4 regions of the Pseudoduganella sp. jia 12 genome follow, and region 1 is predicted to be linked to each of the others. Evidence: predicted binding sites of a transcription regulator. Region 1 holds the regulator's gene; each other region holds the start of a gene.

Region 1 (4,408 bases):
TCGATGGGCATCGCCGAATCGCTGATCCGCGTATCGGTGGGCATCGAGGATACCGATGACCTGGTCGACGATTTCCGCAAAGCGCTGGATGCATGAGGCATGAGGCAGCACTGGATCGGTGCCGCCGCCGCATTGGCCACGCTGTTTGCCGCCACAGCCGCGCAGGCTGAAGTCTCGGTGCCGCTGGCGCTGGAAAAGGGCATCCCCGTGGCGCAGCTGGCCATCGCCGGCAAGGTCTTTCCGTTCACGTTCGACACCGGTTCGTCCCGTACGCTGCACCTGACGCGCGACGTGATGGCCGAGATACCCGGCCTGAAACTCACGGGGCGCAAGTTAAGAAGCGCCGACCTGACCGGCGAGGTGCGCGAGGAGGAGGAGTTCGTCATTCCCGACCTCGTCGTCAACGGCGTATCGTTCGGCGAGGTGACGGGCGTGTCGTACGAGGCGTGGGGCCTGCACATCGGCGATGGTGCCGGGCTGCCGCCGCACTCCGTCGTCGGCCTCGGTCTCTTTGCCAGGCAGCCTTTCGTGTACGACCAGTCCGCCCGCACCTTGCGCTTCGGCGCGCCACTCGATCCGGGCCCGGGCTGGCGGCCGCTTCCTTATGAGCGGGTGCATGAAGGCATCGTCGCGACCTTGTCGAATGACCGGGCCCGCTATCGGCTCGTGTTCGATTCGGCCGCCAGCATCTCGATCGCCAAGCCGCAATCCGTGGAAAAGCAGGGAGACAGGCCGGCCCCGTGCGACGCGTTCGGGCCGGACAAGCCATGCAGCTTCGTATCGGTCTCGCTGCCCGGCGGGGCGGCGATCACGCCCTACCTGATGCCGTTGCCAGGCTTCTTCCAGCCAGACGGCATCCTTGGCGCCGACTTTTTCGGCCAATATGCGATCCATGTGGACCAGGCCAGGGGCAGGGTGGCGGTGCGGCCGACGGGAGGGCAGGTTCGTGAGGTTGAGCGATAAGGCAGGCGCCGCGACACGGTCGCAGCGCTGCATGATGTGGATGGTGCCGGCCAGGGCAGCCGACATCAGGCGCCGTGCCCGCCCTTGCAAGCGGGCGCGACAGAAGGGATGTCAGTGCCAGGCGCGCAGCAGACCGACCGCCAGGCCTTCCAGTGCGAATTCATCTTCGGGCTTCACGGTAATGATCTTGAAGTCCGGGTTTTCCGGCAGCAGTTCGATCGTGGAGCCGGTGCGGCGGTAGCGCTTCACCGTGACTTCGCTGCCGATGCGGGCCACGACGATCTGGCCGTTCTTGGCACTGTCCACCTTCTTCACCGCCAGCAGGTCGCCATCCATGATGCCCACATCACGCATCGATTCGCCGCGCACCTTCAGCAGGAAATCGGGTTTCGCGGAGAACAGGGCCGGGTCGACGCTGTAGGTTTTTTCCAGGTTTTCCTGCGCCAGGATCGGCGAGCCGGCAGCCACGCGGCCGATCAACGGCAGCTGCATCAGCAGCGCCGCCGGCACCTGCGGGATGTAATCGGTACCATGCGCGGTACCATGCGCGGCCCCATGACCAGAACCGGGTGCACCCGCCGGCGCCGATGGCCCCGACGCGGCCCGCGCGGCGCGGTCGCCCAGCAGGCGAATGCCGCGCGACGTGCCGGCCGTGATTTCGATCGCACCCTTGCGCGCGAGCGCCTTCAGGTGCTCCTCGGCCGCATTGGCCGATTTGAAACCCAATTCGGCGGCGATCTCGGCGCGCGTTGGCGGGAAGCCGGTGGTGTCGATGGCATCCCTGATCAGGTTGAGAATTTGTTCCTGCCTTGCGGTGAGCTTGATCATGGTGCGATGAGCTGTAAAGAATAGCTGTGGATATAGACAGTCTGTATTTTTGTACAGTGTCTGTGCGAATGCAAGAGGAAACACGATTCAGGCGCAGAAATATTTCATGAAAACCGGCGGCAAGCGCCAATTTGCGGGAAATGTTGCAAAAAACCCGATGCTCGTTACCCGTTTGCACAGCCCTTGCGAGCCCGTCGGCGCCCAGGCTGGCGGCTAGCCAGCGCTCAAAATACCTGCTATGCTTGCGGGCTTACCTCTTCCCACACCCGTCTTGACGCCGGGGTGGGCTATCAACAGTCCTTAAGGGAGTTTGCATGCGTCACTACGAAATCGTATTTATCGTCCATCCGGACCAGAGCGAGCAAGTGCCCGCGATGATCGAACGTTACAAAGCCAGCGTGACCTCGCGCGGCGGTAACGTGCACCGCGTGGAAGACTGGGGCCGCCGTCAAATGGCGTACTCCATCCAGAAACTGGCCAAGGCACACTACATCTGCCTGAACATCGAGTGCGACAACGACACTCTGGTCGAACTGGAAACCGCGTTCAAATTCAATGATGCCGTGCTGCGTCACCTGACCGTCAAGCTGAAGAAAGCGGAAACCGCTCCTTCGCCGATGATGAAGTCGGTCCAGCGTGAAGACGCCGCCAAGAGCCACCGCGCTGAAGCCGCGGCCGCTCCGGCAGCTGCTGCAGCCTAAATCCTGGAGTCTTGCTGAACGAGCTGAAGTTCACTGGCCTGATCACCGAGCGGGAAGTCATACGTTATACCCCCGCCGGGCTGCCGATCGTGAATGCAATATTGCAGCACAGTTCGCAGCAGATCGAGGCAGGCATCGCCCGCCAGACGGAATTTGAAATCGCCGCGCTTGCCGCGGGAGAGATTTCAGGCCGTTTCAGCAGCGCGCCACTGGGAGGGGCCTACGAATTCTCGGGGTTCCTCGCCAGGAAAAGCCGCAACAGCAAGAGCCTGGTTTTTCACATCATTGATTTTCGTGCCGCGTGAAGCGACACAATATTTAAATACAGGAGCCTAAAATGGCATTCGGTAAAAAGTTCGACAAAAACAAAGCCAAGCTGAAAGAAAAGCGCAAACAGCAGAACCCGCTGTTCAAGCGTAAGAAGTTCTGCCGCTTCACCGCCGCTGGCGTTGAGCAAGTTGACTACAAAGACGTCGACACCCTGAAAGATTTCATCCAGGAAAACGGCAAGATCATGCCGGCACGCCTGACCGGCACGAAGGCGCACTACCAGCGTCAAGTGGATACCGCGATCAAGCGCGCGCGCTACCTGGCCCTGCTGCCGTACACCGATCTGCACCACGCCTAATCGGCAGCAGTACAGATAGAACTGGAGAACATTATGCAAATCATTCTGCTGGAAAAAGTTATCAACGTCGGCAACCTGGGCGACGTGGTGAAGGTCAAGGACGGCTACGCACGTAACTTCCTGATCCCGCAAAAGCTGGCACGCCGTGCCACGACGGCCGCCGTGGCCGAGTTCGAAGCCAAGCGCGCCGACCTGGAAAAAGCCGCCGCTGAAAAGCTGGCAGCCGCACAAGGCCAGGGCGACAAGCTGAACGGCATGACCGTGACCGTGTCGCAAAAAGCCGGTGTCGATGGCCGCCTGTTCGGCTCCGTCACCAACTTCGACATCGCCGAAGCGCTGACCAAAGCCGGCTTCGCCGTGGAAAAAGCTGCCGTGCGCCTGCCGAACGGTCCGCTGAAGACCACCGGCGAGCACCCGGTGTCGGTTTCCCTGCACACGGACGTGGTGGTCGACGTGACCGTCGCCGTCGTGGGCGAAGCTGCTTAATTACCGGGATATTTCCTCGGTAAGATCGTCGTACATTAAAAAAGCCGGGTTCGCCCGGCTTTTTTATTGCCGGCGCCGGCGTCGCGAGGCCCTGCATGCAGCCCGCGAACCGCACCCGAAGCATGTGTCGGAACGCGCTGTTTCGCTGCCGCGTGAAGGGCGACAGGCCTGACATTTGGCTGCTATAACAGAGCTGCGAGGGTGTCATCGAGCTGTCACAAAGCTGCCTCCAGGGCAGCGATCTTGCCAACCATTATGAACTCTGGCCTGCTTATGCAGGTATAATGCGCGCCATGAATGCCCCATCCGACCCGCAAGTCGATTCCCTCCGTATCCCGCCACATTCCATCGAAGCCGAGCAATCGGTCATCGGCGGTTTGTTGCGCGATAACGCCGCCTGGGACCGCATCGCCGACTTCATGCACGCGGAGGATTTCTATCGCTACGACCACCGGATCATCTTCGAACAGATGATCCGCCTGATCAATGGCGGCAAGCCGGCGGACGTGATCACCGTGTTCGAAGCACTGACGATGCTGGGCAAGGCCGACGAAGTGGGCGGCCTGCAATACCTGAACGCGATGGCGCAGAACACGCCGTCGGCGGCGAACATCCGCCGCTATGCCGAGATCGTGCGCGACCGCGGCGTGCTGCGCAAGCTGATCACCGTCGCGGATGAAATCTCCGGCAACGCGTTCAGCCCGCAGGGCAAGGAAGTCAAGCAGATGCTCGACGAAGCGGAATCGAAGATCTTTGCGATCGCCGAGCAGGGTTCCAGGGGCTCGCAGGGCTGGACAGCCGT
Region 2 (4,408 bases), on a different contig from region 1:
ATCGGTGCGCCATAGTGTGGCAGCAGGATTAGTTGGCAACCGGGCAGCCCGCGCAGCGCAGCGAGGTCTGCCGGCGGTGCGGCGATATCGTCCGGTCGAACCAGATATTCACCCTTGTCGGCGCGCCTGCGAGCCAGTGTAACCAGCTCACTCAGATTGCCGTAGCCGTCGCGGTTCATCGCCAGCACGAGCAGATTGAACGGCGGGCTGCCATCCTCCGGCGTCACCGTCATCTGGCTTCCAATCAGCAGATGCAGGCCAGCCTCCTTCGCGGCGATATGGGCTTTGACCACGCCGGCAAGCGTGCATTCGTCGGCGATCGCCAGCGCGCGATAGCCCAGTGCCACGGCGCGTTCGACCAGCTCCTCCGGTGCGGATGCGCCGCGCAGGAACGTAAAATGCGACAGGCACTGTAACTCCGCATAGTCGGGCAGGCTCGGGCGCGTGCCAGGGTTCATGCGAACAATCCGTGCAGGTACCACTGCAGCTCGCCCGTGCGCTCTTGGTAAATCCAGAAGCAGCTGGCGTCGCTTCCCTGAGCGATGTAATAGTCCCTCGCTGCGGTGCTGTCGTCCCACCAGCCGCCCTCCAGCCGCTCGGGCCCGCGGATAAGCGTCAGCGGACTACCATAGAACGGGCGCTGGTCTCGCATCAACAACTTAATCGGCCGCTTGAACAGCCAGAACGGCCGCGCAGGCGTGTCGCCGTCGGCCGGGAACGAGGGGGGCTTCAACGTCGCCGGCGTCCAGCGGTTGCAGATTTCCGGACGGTAATCGGCCTCGGGCGCGGGAGCGAGCACGCGCTCCGGTCCCAGCCGCGCCGTCAGCAGTTCCATCAGCCGCAGCATGTCGGCTTGGCTGCCACCTGGCTCGGGAAACAAGGTCAGGTTGGGTGGCGCCATTGGCTGCAGCTGCGTGGCGTCGAGCCGCAGCCCAATCACTGGGGCCCTTAGCTCGACCTTGGCTAAGCGCTCTTTCAACAAACGCAGCAGATGATCCTCCTGCCAAGCCGGTTCGGCCAGCAGAATCACCAACGGTGTCGGCGCGATCGCCGCGCGGCCGCGCTCGTGCACCAGCTGCAGTGTGAACGTCAACACGGCCAGCTGGCGGACGGTCAACCACCCGGTTAGCTGGAGCACCAGGCGCGACGCCCCATCGAGCAGGGCCTCGGCGTGCTCGACACGCTCGTAGGTCTCGATCGCGGCACTGAACGTCTCCGGTACGCTGAGCCAGCGGTGCAGCTCTGGTGTCGTGCCATAAGCGCGATCGAGAGCGTCGGCCAGCTGCGTACTGGTACGGCGGATCAGGCCCGCGCGCGGCAGGCGTCGCAGTGCGCCCAAGTCCCGGGCGCCCACGCCCGTTAGCCATTCGCTGTGTGGCTGGGCCGCCGGCAGCAGGGCACATGGCACGCGATCGAGCTCGCGGTGCAACGTGCGCTGCTGCAGCACGCGTGCGTAATGGATGGCATGCTTGGAGCGACTGCGCCGCGCCAGCAGCCAAGCACCGGCGGCCGTGGGAGCAACGCCCAGCTGCATGGTCAGGCCCAGCCGGCCAAGCGCCTCGCGCACGAGAAGCGATAACGGGCGTACCCCATTAAACAGGTTTAGGCTCGGGCCCACGTCCAGCAGCAGACCAAAATCTGGCTCCAGTGCTATATCCGGCGTAAACCGATATAAGGCCAACACGGCCGCGTCGAGAGCCGCCTTCTCCCGTTGCTCGTCGCGATCCAGCAGCAGGGCATCTGGGGCCAGCGCTGCTACGCCGCCCGCGCGCATGGCTGGCTGTACCCCCATCGCAAGCGCGTCGGCCGAGGCAACCAACACGCGCTCCCGATCGAGCACCACGTGCGGACCCGGTTCAGACCAGGACGGGCGCAACGCCTGCAACGGCAGCAGGGGCAAATATAGGCTGAACAGCAGGTGCATGATCGGTCTCGACAGGATGGCGGCGGCTCGGCATGTCGGGCAGCGGGATAAAAATCGGCTCGTCTGCGAGCGGGCCGCGTCGCTTAATGATCTCGACAAGGGTGCCACCGTACGCCGGGCGCAGTGCCAGGCGCAGTGGTGCCGGTGATGGCTCTATCGCGCTGGCCAATGGCCGGAGTAGCCAGAACCACGTTTCCGCCCCTTGCGCAGCCAAGTGCAGCCGGCGCAGGTGCTCACTTCGAACCTCCCGTTGCCATAGCAGTACCGCACCACACCCTCCTGCTCGCAGCAGCTGCTCGGCCGACCAGAGCGCATCCGCCGTACACTCGGGCTCAATCCAGATCAGGCGCGACGGATCGATGCCCCAAGCCAGCGCGGCCCGCGCATGCGGAACGTACGGTGGCTGGACCAGAGCGATGCGTCGGTGTTGTGACAGCGCTGCCAGGACAGGCTTGAGCAACTGTAGCTCGCCGATCCCGGGCTGCTGCAGCAGGAGTTCGTTCAGCACCGAGCGAGGCCAGCCACCGTCCGGCAGTTCCGTGTCGAGATCAGCGTGCCCAGTAGGCACGCTGGGCAGGCGCGCCCGCGCTAATTCGCTGGCGCGCCAGACATTCGGCAGGGCCGCAGGAGCAATGCCGCTGGCATGAAATGCTTGCAATGACGGGACCGAGGCTGCGCACATGATTGTTGTCAACTTATACTGTGTTTTTATACAGTATAAGTGATCAACGCAGGAAACCCAAGAAGAAGATGTTTCCGTGCGGCCAGTATTGTGGTGCGTTTATGATCCATAATCAATCATGCGCACCAAATGGTACTCCGAGCAAAATCCATGCGTGGGTCGGACACAGACACATTGAAGGCACCCTACTAAATCACCTGCAGAAGCGCAATCTTATCGCCATAAGTCGCTGATTTTAAAGGGAAATTCCTGTATAATGAGAGCTATTACCAGCTCATGTAGGAGTACGAGAATGAAACACAGGAACGGTGTGATGAAGCGTACAAAACTGCGCAAAAATCGGGCAAGACCTGGGCATGCTACCCTCACTGCGCCTCGTTTGCTGCGTGTCCTGAAAGGCGCAGTGAGGGTAGCATGCCCAGCGGCAACTGTCAATATATACAGCATTCCTCTCAAGCACTGTTCCTCAGCAACATCCGTCCACCCGCGATTTCAGGCTGTTTCATCTTCCTTCGTTCTGTGATATGATGTTCCCAGGTTGAGTAAGTCCATTGAAGTAACCGGAGGGACGAGCGAGAGCTTGGCTGTCCTAAGCGCGGTCTAAACGCGCGGGCTTTTTGGCATAACCCCTTACACCTAAAATGACCTTCAACACTGAAGGTCATTTTTTTTGCCCGGATGACACATGGCTTCTTCAGCAATGGCTTACCTTGACGAAAGTGGAGACTTGGGCTGGAAGCTGGATGCGCCCTATGGTGATGGCGGGTCCGCACGATACTTTGTCATCGCTATCGCCGTGGGGCTGAATAACGCGTACCGCCGCGTGGGCAAGGTGGTCGAGACACTCCACAAAGCCCAGGGGTGGACCTCGAAACACGAGAAGAAGTGGGCGACCATCAGTCCAGGCGCGCGCGAGGCATTCTGCCAGCTGGCTGCCGCGGAGTTGGTCGGCAATGATCAGATAAAGGTCATGCTGGCTGTCTATCACAAGGAGCATGCGCCTGACTTCTTGCGCGGGCTCGATGTCAGAGCCGCGCATCCCAACGCGACGGAGGCTGACATCGCCTCGCTGGAAGCGAAGTACAAAGGCCGGGCACACCTGGTGTATGCCATGATGGTCGCAGAGACACTGGCCGAGCATTTGCCAGCGATGGACACCTTTACGTTTTGTCCTGATGAACTCAACGAGGGGCAACGGGCGCTGGATCATATTCTGACATATCGCCTGCTCATACAGCAGCAGCGCAACCTGGAGCTCAAACGTGTCGATCGCGTCGCCGCGATGCAACGTGGCCTCGATTTTGCAGATATGTGCGCGGGAGCAGCGTTCGAGGCATACCAGCGTAACGACGCCAAGTATCTCGACATTCTTCGGCCCTATGTGATCATCAAAGACTTCACCAACCTAGTCCCGACGGAGCAACCGATCTTTCTCGACACCTCCCCACCTGTCCGAGTCGCCGGCTTATAAGCGCTCGTTGCGGGCGCACCGCCGGTGATACCCCTTCCACGCTACCGGCGCAGCAATAGCTCGCCGCCGCCCCCTGTCAAGCAGGGCTGGCGACGCAGCGCTAGGTACGCTGGATACTAGTCGTCGCTGGCCTATACCGTGGTGGGAGCGCCCTTTTGATACTCTTGATAAAACATGTTATCAAGAGTAAAGTCTCCAGCTCGACCGGAGAACGCGACATGGGCAAACGGCAACGGAAGCATATCTTCTTGTACGTGCTGCGCCTTGAAGGCGATAAGTTCTACGTCGGCCAGTCGAGAAACCTAACTGATCGACTTAAAAAGCACTTCGA
Region 3 (4,408 bases), on a different contig from region 1:
ACGGTGGCCCGCTCGGCGTTTTTGCATAATCGGCAGGGTTTTGAGGTTGTTTCACAACGCCAATGTTGCCCCCTTCGATAGGGGGCAGCGACAGGCGGCGGTGCAGGTAGCGACAACCCCGTCGTCCTGCTACAGTCTCCCTTCTATTCAGTTCAGTTAGGTGCCTGCATATGGCAAAGCGTGATTTTTACGAGATTCTCGGTCTGGCAAAAAATGCCTCGGAAGACGAGATCAAGAAGGCTTATCGCAAGCTTGCGATGAAGTACCACCCGGACCGCAACCCGGACAACAAAGAGGCGGAAGAGAAGTTCAAGGAAGTCAAGGAAGCCTACGAGATGCTGACCAATCCGGAAAAGCGCGAGGCGTATGACCGCTATGGTCACGCCGGCGTGGATCCGAACATGGGCGGCGGCGGCTTTGGCGGCGCCGGCGGTTTCGGCGATGCATTCGGCGACATCTTTGGCGATATCTTCGGCGGTGGCGGTGGCCGGCGCGGCGGTGGCCCGCAGGTGTACCGCGGCGCCGACCTGCGCTACAACCTCGAGATCACGCTGGAACAGGCCGCGCACGGCTTCGACACGACGATCCGCGTGCCCGCATGGGACAAGTGCGATTCGTGCCACGGCTCGGGCGCCAAGCCGGGCACGTCGCCCGTCACCTGTTCCACGTGCGGCGGCCACGGCCAGGTGCGCATGCAGCAGGGTTTCTTCAGCATCCAGCAAACGTGCCCGAAATGCCATGGCACGGGCAAGATCATTCCCGAGCCGTGCCCCGCCTGCTCGGGCGCCGGTCGCATCAAGCGCAACAAGACGCTGGAAGTGAAGATCCCGGCGGGTATCGACAACGGCATGCGCATCCGCTCGTCCGGCAACGGCGAGCCGGGAACGAATGGCGGGCCGCCGGGCGACCTGTACGTGGAAATCCACATCAAGGCGCACCCGGTGTTCCAGCGCGAAGGCGACGACCTGCACTGCGAAATGCCGATCTCGTTCGCCAAGGCGGCACTGGGCGGTGAAATCGAAGTGCCCACGCTGTCCGGCAAGGTGTCGTTCACCGTGCCCGAGGGCACCCAGTCCGGCAAGACGTTCCGCCTGAAGGGCAAGGGCGTGAAAGGCGTGCGCTCCGGCTACCCGGGCGACCTGTTCTGCCACGTGGCCGTCGAAACGCCGGTCAAGCTGACCGACAAGCAGAAGGAACTGCTGCGCGAGTTCGAGCGCGCCACGGTCGAGGGCGGCTCCAAGCACAGCCCGCAATCGAAAGGCTGGATGGACAAGGTGAAGGATTTCTTCGAGTAAGTTTGAAGCGCCATGAACCCAACGGCGTGAGTCTGGGGTCAGACCCGACGGGGCGTAGCCGGGGTTTCAAGGAGCATCGCTCCTTGCCGGCATAGCGGTACTGGCCTGCAGGCCGGTACTTCCTCCTGACCCCGGCATTTGCCCTTGGGTTGAAAGCCTGCAAGAGACCGCTACCAAAAAAGTACGTTCGGCCGACAGCAGTCGGATCGGATAAACTGGCAGCTGAATTTACGGCCGCCGCGTTGTGAGGCAGCAACCGGCGGCCTTGTTACGTCTGAAAGGAGCATCATGAACGATACCAAGCCCTCCGACCTGCGGGAACTCCTCAACAACAACCGCCGCTGGGCCGACTCGATGGTCCAGCGCGACCCCGAGTTCTTCCACCGGCTGGCCAACCAGGCTTCGCCGGAATACCTGTGGATCGGCTGTTCGGACAGCCGCGTACCCGCCAACGAACTGCTCGGCCTGCTGCCGGGCGATGTGTTCGTCCACCGTAACATCGCCAACGTCGTCGTCCACTCCGACCTGAACTGCCTCTCCGTGCTGCAATTCGCGATCGAAGTGCTGAAGGTGAAGCACGTGATCATCGTGGGCCACTACGGCTGCAAGGGCGTGCATGCCGCGCTGACGGGCGCCCGCGTGGGCCTCGTCGACAACTGGCTGCGCCACGTGCAGGACGTGAGCCAGAAGCACGAGCGCTACCTGGGCACCGTGCTCGACGAACGCGTGCGCAGCGAAAAGCTCGTGGAGCTGAACGTGGTGGAGCAGGTCGTCAACGTGTGCTCGACGACGATCCTGCGCGACGCCTGGGACCGTGGCCAGGAAGTGGCCGTGCACGGCTGGGTGTACGGCATCAACGACGGCCACCTGCACGACCTGGGCATGTCGATCACCGAATACCCGCAGCTGCAAACGAAGCTGAAAGACCGGCTGGCCAACCACTACAACGCTGCCTGATCCGGCAACGTCCAAAACTGGGGACGTACCCCTGTTTACAGGAAATCTTTCCTGCAAACAGGGGTACGTCCCCAGTTTTCCTGAACCGCAGCTGACCCGCTAATCGCCGCTGCTTGTACCGTGTCCTGAACAGGCTTCCGTTATACTGTATATCTGTACAGTTGGGTGCCGATGATGGAGCTGAACGACAAGCTGGAAATCCTCGCCGATGCGGCGAAATACGATGCCTCCTGCGCCAGCAGTGGCGCGCCGAAGCGTTCGTCCGAGGGCAAGGATGGCCTGGGTGCCACCAACGGCATGGGCATCTGCCACAGCTATACGCCCGATGGCCGCTGCGTCTCGCTGCTGAAGATCCTGCTGACGAATTTCTGCGTCTACGACTGCCAGTATTGCGTCAACCGCCGCACGTCGAACGTGCCGCGTGCCCGTTTCACCGTGCAGGAAGTGGTGAAGCTTACCGTCGACTTTTACCTGCGTAACTACATCGACGGCCTGTTCCTCAGTTCCGGCATCATCCAGTCCGCCGACTACACGATGGAGCAACTGGTCGCCGTCGCGCGCGAGCTGCGCGAAGTGCACCAGTTCCGCGGCTACATCCATCTCAAAACGATTCCCGATGCCGATCCGGCCCTGATCGAAGCGGCCGGCCGCTATGCGGACCGCCTGTCCGTCAACATCGAACTGCCGACGCAGGACAGCGTGCAAAGGCTGGCGCCGGAAAAGAACGTCCACACGATCAAGCTGGCGATGGGGAACATCCGCCTGAAGCTGGACGAAAAGGAAGGCGAGCCGAAGGCGCCGAAGTTCGCACCGGCCGGCCAGAGCACGCAGATGATCGTGGGCGCCGATGCGAGCGACGATGCGCGCATTCTCACCACGGCCGAAACGCTGTACGGCAGCTACAAACTCAAGCGCGTCTACTACAGCGCTTTCAGCCCGATTCCCGAAAGCCCGAAGAGCGTGCCGCTGGCGCCGCCGCCGCTGCTGCGCGAGCACCGGCTGTACCAGGCCGACTTCCTGTTGCGCAGCTATGGCTTCCAGGCGAAGGAACTGCTGCCGGGGACGGGCAACCTGTCGCTCGACATCGACCCCAAGCTGGCCTGGGCACTGGCCCACCGCGAGCACTTCCCGATGGACCTGAACCGCGCCGAGCCCCAGATGATCGCGCGCATTCCCGGCATCGGCATCCGCAACGCGCAGCGCATCGTCGAGCTGCGCCGCATGCGGCAGGTGCGCTGGGCCGATCTCGCGCGCCTGCGCTGCAGCATGAAGAAAGTGGCGCCATTCATCGTTACCGCCGACTACCGTCCGGCGCAGGACACCACGCCGTCCGATACGCTGCGCCGGTCCATGGCCGACGTACCGCAGCAGATGGCACTGTTCCCCGAGCTGCAGGCCGCATGACGGCCAGCCAGACGGACGCGGTGGCGCGGGCGCTGTCCGGCCAGCCGGTCGTCGTGACATCGTTCGCCGAATGGCGGGCCGCCGCGCGGGATTTGATCGTGCGCCGCATTCGGCCCGAATACGTACAATGGGTCATGCAGGATGGCGGCGGAGACCTGCTGAGTGCAATGCCTCCAATGGCTTTAGGTGAGCTGGTGAATGACTCGGGCAGCAACGTAGTAAAGCAAGTGGCAGTAAAGGAAGTTGAAGTAGCAGTTGAAGTTGAAGTTGAAGTAGCAGTTGAAGTTGAAGTCGAAGTAGCAGGTGAAGTTGATGTAGCAGGTGAAGCAGGCAGCAACGCAGTAACCGAGTCGGCAAGTGAACCAGCAAGCGCAGTAGCAAGCGCAGTAGCAAGCGCAGTAGCAAGCACCTTGGTAAGTAAGTTGGCCAGTGAGGAAACTCATAACCCCGATGAGCGATCGGACCCGCCGCCCTCGAATTTCCAGCCAGGCGCGCAGCTGCGCATCTCCCGCAAGCTGATGGAGATGCTGCAAGGCGCCGCCTGCTATCGCGCCCACGACCGCTGGGCCTTCCTGTACCGCGTGCTGTGGCGCTGGCACAGTGGCGAACACGAGGTCGTCTCGATGGCCGACGTCGATGGCGCCCGCCTCGCCAGCATGGTGAGGGCGGTGCGGCACGAGGAACACGACATGCATGCCTACCTTCGCTTTCGCGAGCGCCCCGAGGAAGCGGGGGCGCCACGTTTCGTTGCA
Region 4 (4,408 bases), on a different contig from region 1:
CAGCGCGGCGGGCGCCGTCTTGCGCAGCAGCCGCAACCCCGCGTGTTCCAGCTCGGCCGAGTACATCTTGCGGGCGCGCGACACCATGTTGTGCGCCTCGTCGGCCAGCACGGCGATGCGCCACTCGTTCATGATGGTCAGCGAATGCAGCATGGCCGTCACGTCGAAGTAGTAGTTGTAGTCGCCGACGATGACATCGGCCCACCGAACCAGTTCGCTTTGCAGGTAGTACGGGCATACGTCGTGCGCCAGCGCCACCGCGCGCACGCCGGCGCGGTCGAGCATCGGCTCCCTTACCGCCGCCGCGCGGGCCGCAGGCAGGCGGTCATAGAAACCCTTCGCCAGCGGACACGATTCGCCATGGCACGCCTTGTCCGGATGCTCGCACGCCGTATTGCGGGCCGCCAGTTCCAGCGTGCGCAGCGGCAGCAGCGGGGCGCCCGCCCTGATCGACGCCACGGCGTCGAGCGCCATGCGCCGGCCGGACGTTTTCGCGGCCAGGAAGAAGATCTTGTCGTGGCCATGGGCGGCGGCCGCCTTCAGCAGCGGAAACAGGCTGCCCACGCTCTTGCCGATGCCGGTCGGCGCCTGCGCCAGCAGCGCGCAGGAACGGGCGCTGGCCTTGTACATCGCTTCGGCCAGCTCGCGCTGGCCGGGGCGGAAGTCGGCATGGGGAAAACGCAGCGCATGCAGGGCCTCGTCGCGCGCGGCGCGGTGCGCCAGCTCCATTTCCGCCCAGGCCAGGAACGATCCGCACTGCGCTTCGAAGCTAGCCCGCAGCGACGCGGCATCGTGTTCCTCGACGAGATGCGTTTCCTTCTGCGAGCCGATGTCGTAGTAGACCAGCGCAAGGCGCAGCGACGGCAGGCCGCGCGCGGCGCACAGCAGGTGGCCATAGACCTTCAGTTGCGCCCAGTGCAGCGCGCGATGGTTGCCGGGCATGCGATCGAGCTCGCCGCGGAAGGTCTTGATTTCCTCCAGCTGGTTGCGCTTCGGGTCGTAGCCGTCGGCGCGGCCGCGCACGTGCAGCGGGCCAAAGTCGCCGGCCAGCGCGATCTCCTTTTCGTAATCGTCGTCGCGGCGCGACGTGACCACGCCATGCCCGGCGATGCCTTCCTGCGCGGTGGGCGAGGGCGTGAAGCGCAAGTCCAGGTCGCCCGCCTTGGCCGTGAACTCGCACAGCGCGCGCACGGCAACCTTGTACTTTGTCGTCATCGAGCGTATGTCGTCTGTCACTGCGGCTGTCACTGCGGCTGTCATTGGGGCTGTCATTGCGGCGCCCATTGCAGGTAGCAGACCGTCACCGGCATGCGATGCTGCGCGCAGTAGTCGATCCAGCGCAGCTGGTTGTCCTGCAGGCGGTCGCCGGGGCCCTTCACTTCGATCATGTTGTAGCGGCGCTCGGCCGGCCAGAACTGGATCAGGTCCGGGAAGCCCGTGCGGTTGGCTTTCACATCCTGCAGGATGCGCAGGAACGATTGCTTCAGGTGCGCGGGCGGAATGCAGTGCAGCGCCAGGTCGAGCAGCGTTTCATCCATCGCGCCCCAGAACACGAATGGCGACGAGATGCCGCGCTTGGCCTCCAGGTTGCGCCGGATCGTGGCCGGATAGCTGCCGTCGTCCAGCTGCGCCAGGCAGGCATCGAACTGCGCGGTGCGGCGGCGATGGAAGTCGGCACTGTGCAGGTCCGCGGGGCCATGGTGGAACGGATGGAAGAAGGCGCCGGGAATGGCGGCGAAGACCGCGTCCCAGCACAGCAGTCCGAACAGCGAGTTGATCAGCGCATTTTCCACGTAGAAGACTGGCGCTTCGTCGCGGTTCAGGTGGTCGCGCACCACGCCTTCGACCCACCACTGGCCGTCCGGCCGGGGCAGCGCGAGGTCGAGCCGCGCCGGCGGCACGGGTTTGCCGGCATTGCCGCGCGGATGCCCGAGGCGGCGCGCCAGTCGTGGTGCCATGCGCAGCAGGTGCTGCCGTTCCGCTTCGCTTTCCGGCGCGGCCATCGCCCGTTGCAGGCGCTCCCAGGCGGCGCCGAACTGCTCGTCCTTTTCCAGCACGCGGATCGCGCGCGCCCGCGCGCCCGGGTAGGCGCAATCGCTGTAGACGGTGCACGCGCCGGCCCAGTCGCGCAGCTTTTCCAGTTGCTGGCCCAGCTGGAACAGCAGCTTGTGGCGGCGGCTGGCCAGCCATTCGTTGTCCGTGCCGGGCGGCGGCACGTCGCGCAGCACGTCCAGCGGCGCCTCGCCATTGCCGAAGCGTTCGCGGCAGGCGTGCAGGCGCAGGTAGTCGTCGATGTCGCGGCGCGTACGGAAGCCCCGCGCCGCGCCCGAGATCTCCACCTGCTCGAAGCGGAACACGCCGAGGTCGGACAGCACGAATTCCGTCCAGTCCTGGTGATAGTTGCCAAAGAAGATCAGCCGCAGCCGGTCGCACAGCGGTTTCGCGACGATGCGCCAGGCTTCATCGCGTGGCGCATTGTCCCGGCACCAGGCCGAGAACGGCCGTTCACCTTCGTGCGCCGCGCGCAATGCTTCCAGCTGCGCTTCCTTGCGGGCCGAACGCAACGCGCCGGCCAGCCCGAACGCCTGGCACAGCTCCGGCTTTTGCAGCAGGTCGAACAGTTCGTCGAGCGACATGGCCGGATCGGCGACGACCCAGCCCGTTTCTGCCAGCGGCCCGGCGGCAGCGCGGGCGCAGCCGATTTCCTCGTACACCAGCTTCGACGCACGGAACAACTGGCCCTTGCGCATCACCATCCGCACGAACAGGGCGCGCGATGGCTGGGGCAGGGCGGGGAAACGGTCGATGAAGTCGCGCTCCTCGCCGTCGAGCAGGTCGGCATAGCGTTCGCCGATCCATTCGAGGACCCGATGGAAGTTATCCAGGTAATAAAAAGGGTTTTCCAGGACGGGTTTCATCGGCACTGCGGGGAAGCGGGCAAGGAAGGCGTAGAGAAAAAAGCGGAGGCGAAAAAACGGCGGGAGAACAAAAAACTGTATTTATATACAGTCTATCGCTTCTCCCGCCGCTTGCCCAGCGTTTTATTTTATGCCGGCAACGCATGTCGGCCCTGCCGGCCATGCCGCCCCATGCTCAATGCTTGGTCTGCCCGTCGCCCTTCTGTTCGGCAAGCGCGGCCGCTTTCGCCAACTGGTCCTCGAAGGCGGCAACAGCCTGGCGCGTGGCCTTGGTCACCTGTTCATAGCCATTGAAGGCGTTGTCGATCGCCGTCTTGACGATTTCCACCGCGTTTTCGGAGCCGGGCCGCACGTTTTTCGTCACGTCGTAGATCAGGGCCGACAGGTTGCTGCGCGCCTCGGCCAGGTGGGCGTCGGCCGCACTGGTGAATTCCGCACGGATTTCGGTAAGGATCTGGCCGAGCTGGTGGTTGTACTCGGTCAGGTTGGTCAGGTTCTGCATCCGCGCGCTGGCGGCCGCCATGGCGGCTTTCGGATCGGTGGCCTGGCTGAGCTCCTTGCCCGCGGCGATATTCTTTTCAACGCCGCTCCTGGCCGTATCGATATTGAGCTGCAATACCTGTTCAATGCCCTGGACCGCCTTGCTGGTCAGCGTGTTGAAGGTTTCGAGCTGGAACTCGAACAGGGCTTTCGTGGCCTGGGCAAACTGCTCGGGATTCTGAAACATGTCTCCTCCGTCGGTGTGAAAAAGCTTGTCGGGCCATTATTGAACACGAATCAACTTCTCGCAACGGGAATCCTTGTAGGGGCCGAGCAACTTGCGCCAGCCGGGGCCGAGCGGCGTCTGCGAGCAGACCTTGGCGCCATTGCCGGTCACGCTCTCCCACAGCCACCACGGGGCGGGCGCGGCGCCGGCCACGGCGGCCAGCAGCAGGGTACACAGGAACAGCTTGCGTTTCATGAGGGGGCGATCGCGGGAAGGGTCATCGTGAAGGTGGTGCCGGCGCCCGGCTCGCTGCGCACGGCGATCCGGCCGCCCAGCACGCCGGTAACGATATTGTGCGTCACGTGCAGGCCCAGGCCGGAACCGCCGGCGCCGGGCCGGGTGGTGAAGAACGGATCATACACCCGCTCGAGGTTGCCCGCAGGAATGCCTGCGCCATTGTCGGCCACCGACAACGCGATCCAGCCATCCTCCAGCGCGTGGGCCGCCAGCGTGACGGTGCCATCGCCGCCCCCGTCCAGCCCGTGGATCACGGCATTCTCGAACAGGGCGGATACGGCCTGCCCGAGCGGGCCGGGATAGCTGTCCATCGCCAGGCCGGGCGCCACTTCCTGCACGACGCGCGGCCGTGGCGGCGCGATCCCGGCCGTCAGCGGCAGCACCAGTTCGGCGATGAATTCATCGAGCCGGAACTGGCGGCGCTGCGAGCTGGCCGTGTCGACAGCCACCTGCCGGAAGCTGGCGATCAGCGCGGCAGCCCGGCGCA

The links. Region 1 encodes LexA, which represses DNA repair genes until DNA is damaged. Its sites were predicted from a motif close to ACTGTATNNNNATACAGT; they were not measured.
Region 2: imuA (translesion DNA synthesis-associated protein ImuA) is a predicted target of LexA. The motif match lies at 2,624-2,641, and genes of this name have one in related genera.
Region 3: ACY65G_RS10175 (putative DNA modification/repair radical SAM protein) is a predicted target of LexA. The motif match lies at 2,397-2,414, and genes of this name have one in related genera.
Region 4: ACY65G_RS07210 (VRR-NUC domain-containing protein) is a predicted target of LexA. The motif match lies at 2,993-3,010, and genes of this name have one in related genera.

What each region holds. Positions count from the first base shown of each region.
Region 1 covers NZ_JBUXKP010000013.1:116,785-121,192, forward strand. The annotation lists gene ACY65G_RS25445 (cystathionine gamma-synthase family protein) at 1-96, shown strand, start outside; gene ACY65G_RS25450 (pepsin/retropepsin-like aspartic protease family protein) at 100-963, shown strand; gene lexA (transcriptional repressor LexA) at 1,075-1,791, opposite strand; gene rpsF (30S ribosomal protein S6) at 2,106-2,492, shown strand; gene priB (primosomal replication protein N) at 2,507-2,797, shown strand; gene rpsR (30S ribosomal protein S18) at 2,830-3,120, shown strand; gene rplI (50S ribosomal protein L9) at 3,154-3,606, shown strand; gene ACY65G_RS25480 (replicative DNA helicase) at 3,900-4,408, shown strand, end outside.
Region 2 covers NZ_JBUXKP010000017.1:83,337-87,744, reverse strand. The annotation lists gene ACY65G_RS28180 (error-prone DNA polymerase) at 1-458, opposite strand, end outside; gene ACY65G_RS28175 (Y-family DNA polymerase) at 455-1,924, opposite strand; gene imuA (translesion DNA synthesis-associated protein ImuA) at 1,857-2,618, opposite strand; gene ACY65G_RS28165 (DUF3800 domain-containing protein) at 3,292-4,077, shown strand; gene ACY65G_RS28160 (GIY-YIG nuclease family protein) at 4,296-4,408, shown strand, end outside.
Region 3 covers NZ_JBUXKP010000004.1:204,643-209,050, forward strand. The annotation lists gene dnaJ (molecular chaperone DnaJ) at 171-1,295, shown strand; gene can (carbonate dehydratase) at 1,584-2,252, shown strand; gene ACY65G_RS10175 (putative DNA modification/repair radical SAM protein) at 2,427-3,656, shown strand; gene ACY65G_RS10180 (UdgX family uracil-DNA binding protein) at 3,833-4,408, shown strand, end outside.
Region 4 covers NZ_JBUXKP010000003.1:256,189-260,596, reverse strand. The annotation lists gene ACY65G_RS07215 (ATP-dependent DNA helicase) at 1-1,215, opposite strand, end outside; gene ACY65G_RS07210 (VRR-NUC domain-containing protein) at 1,269-2,918, opposite strand; gene ACY65G_RS07205 (phasin family protein) at 3,094-3,645, opposite strand; gene ACY65G_RS07200 (hypothetical protein) at 3,682-3,879, opposite strand; gene ACY65G_RS07195 (ATP-binding protein) at 3,876-4,408, opposite strand, start outside.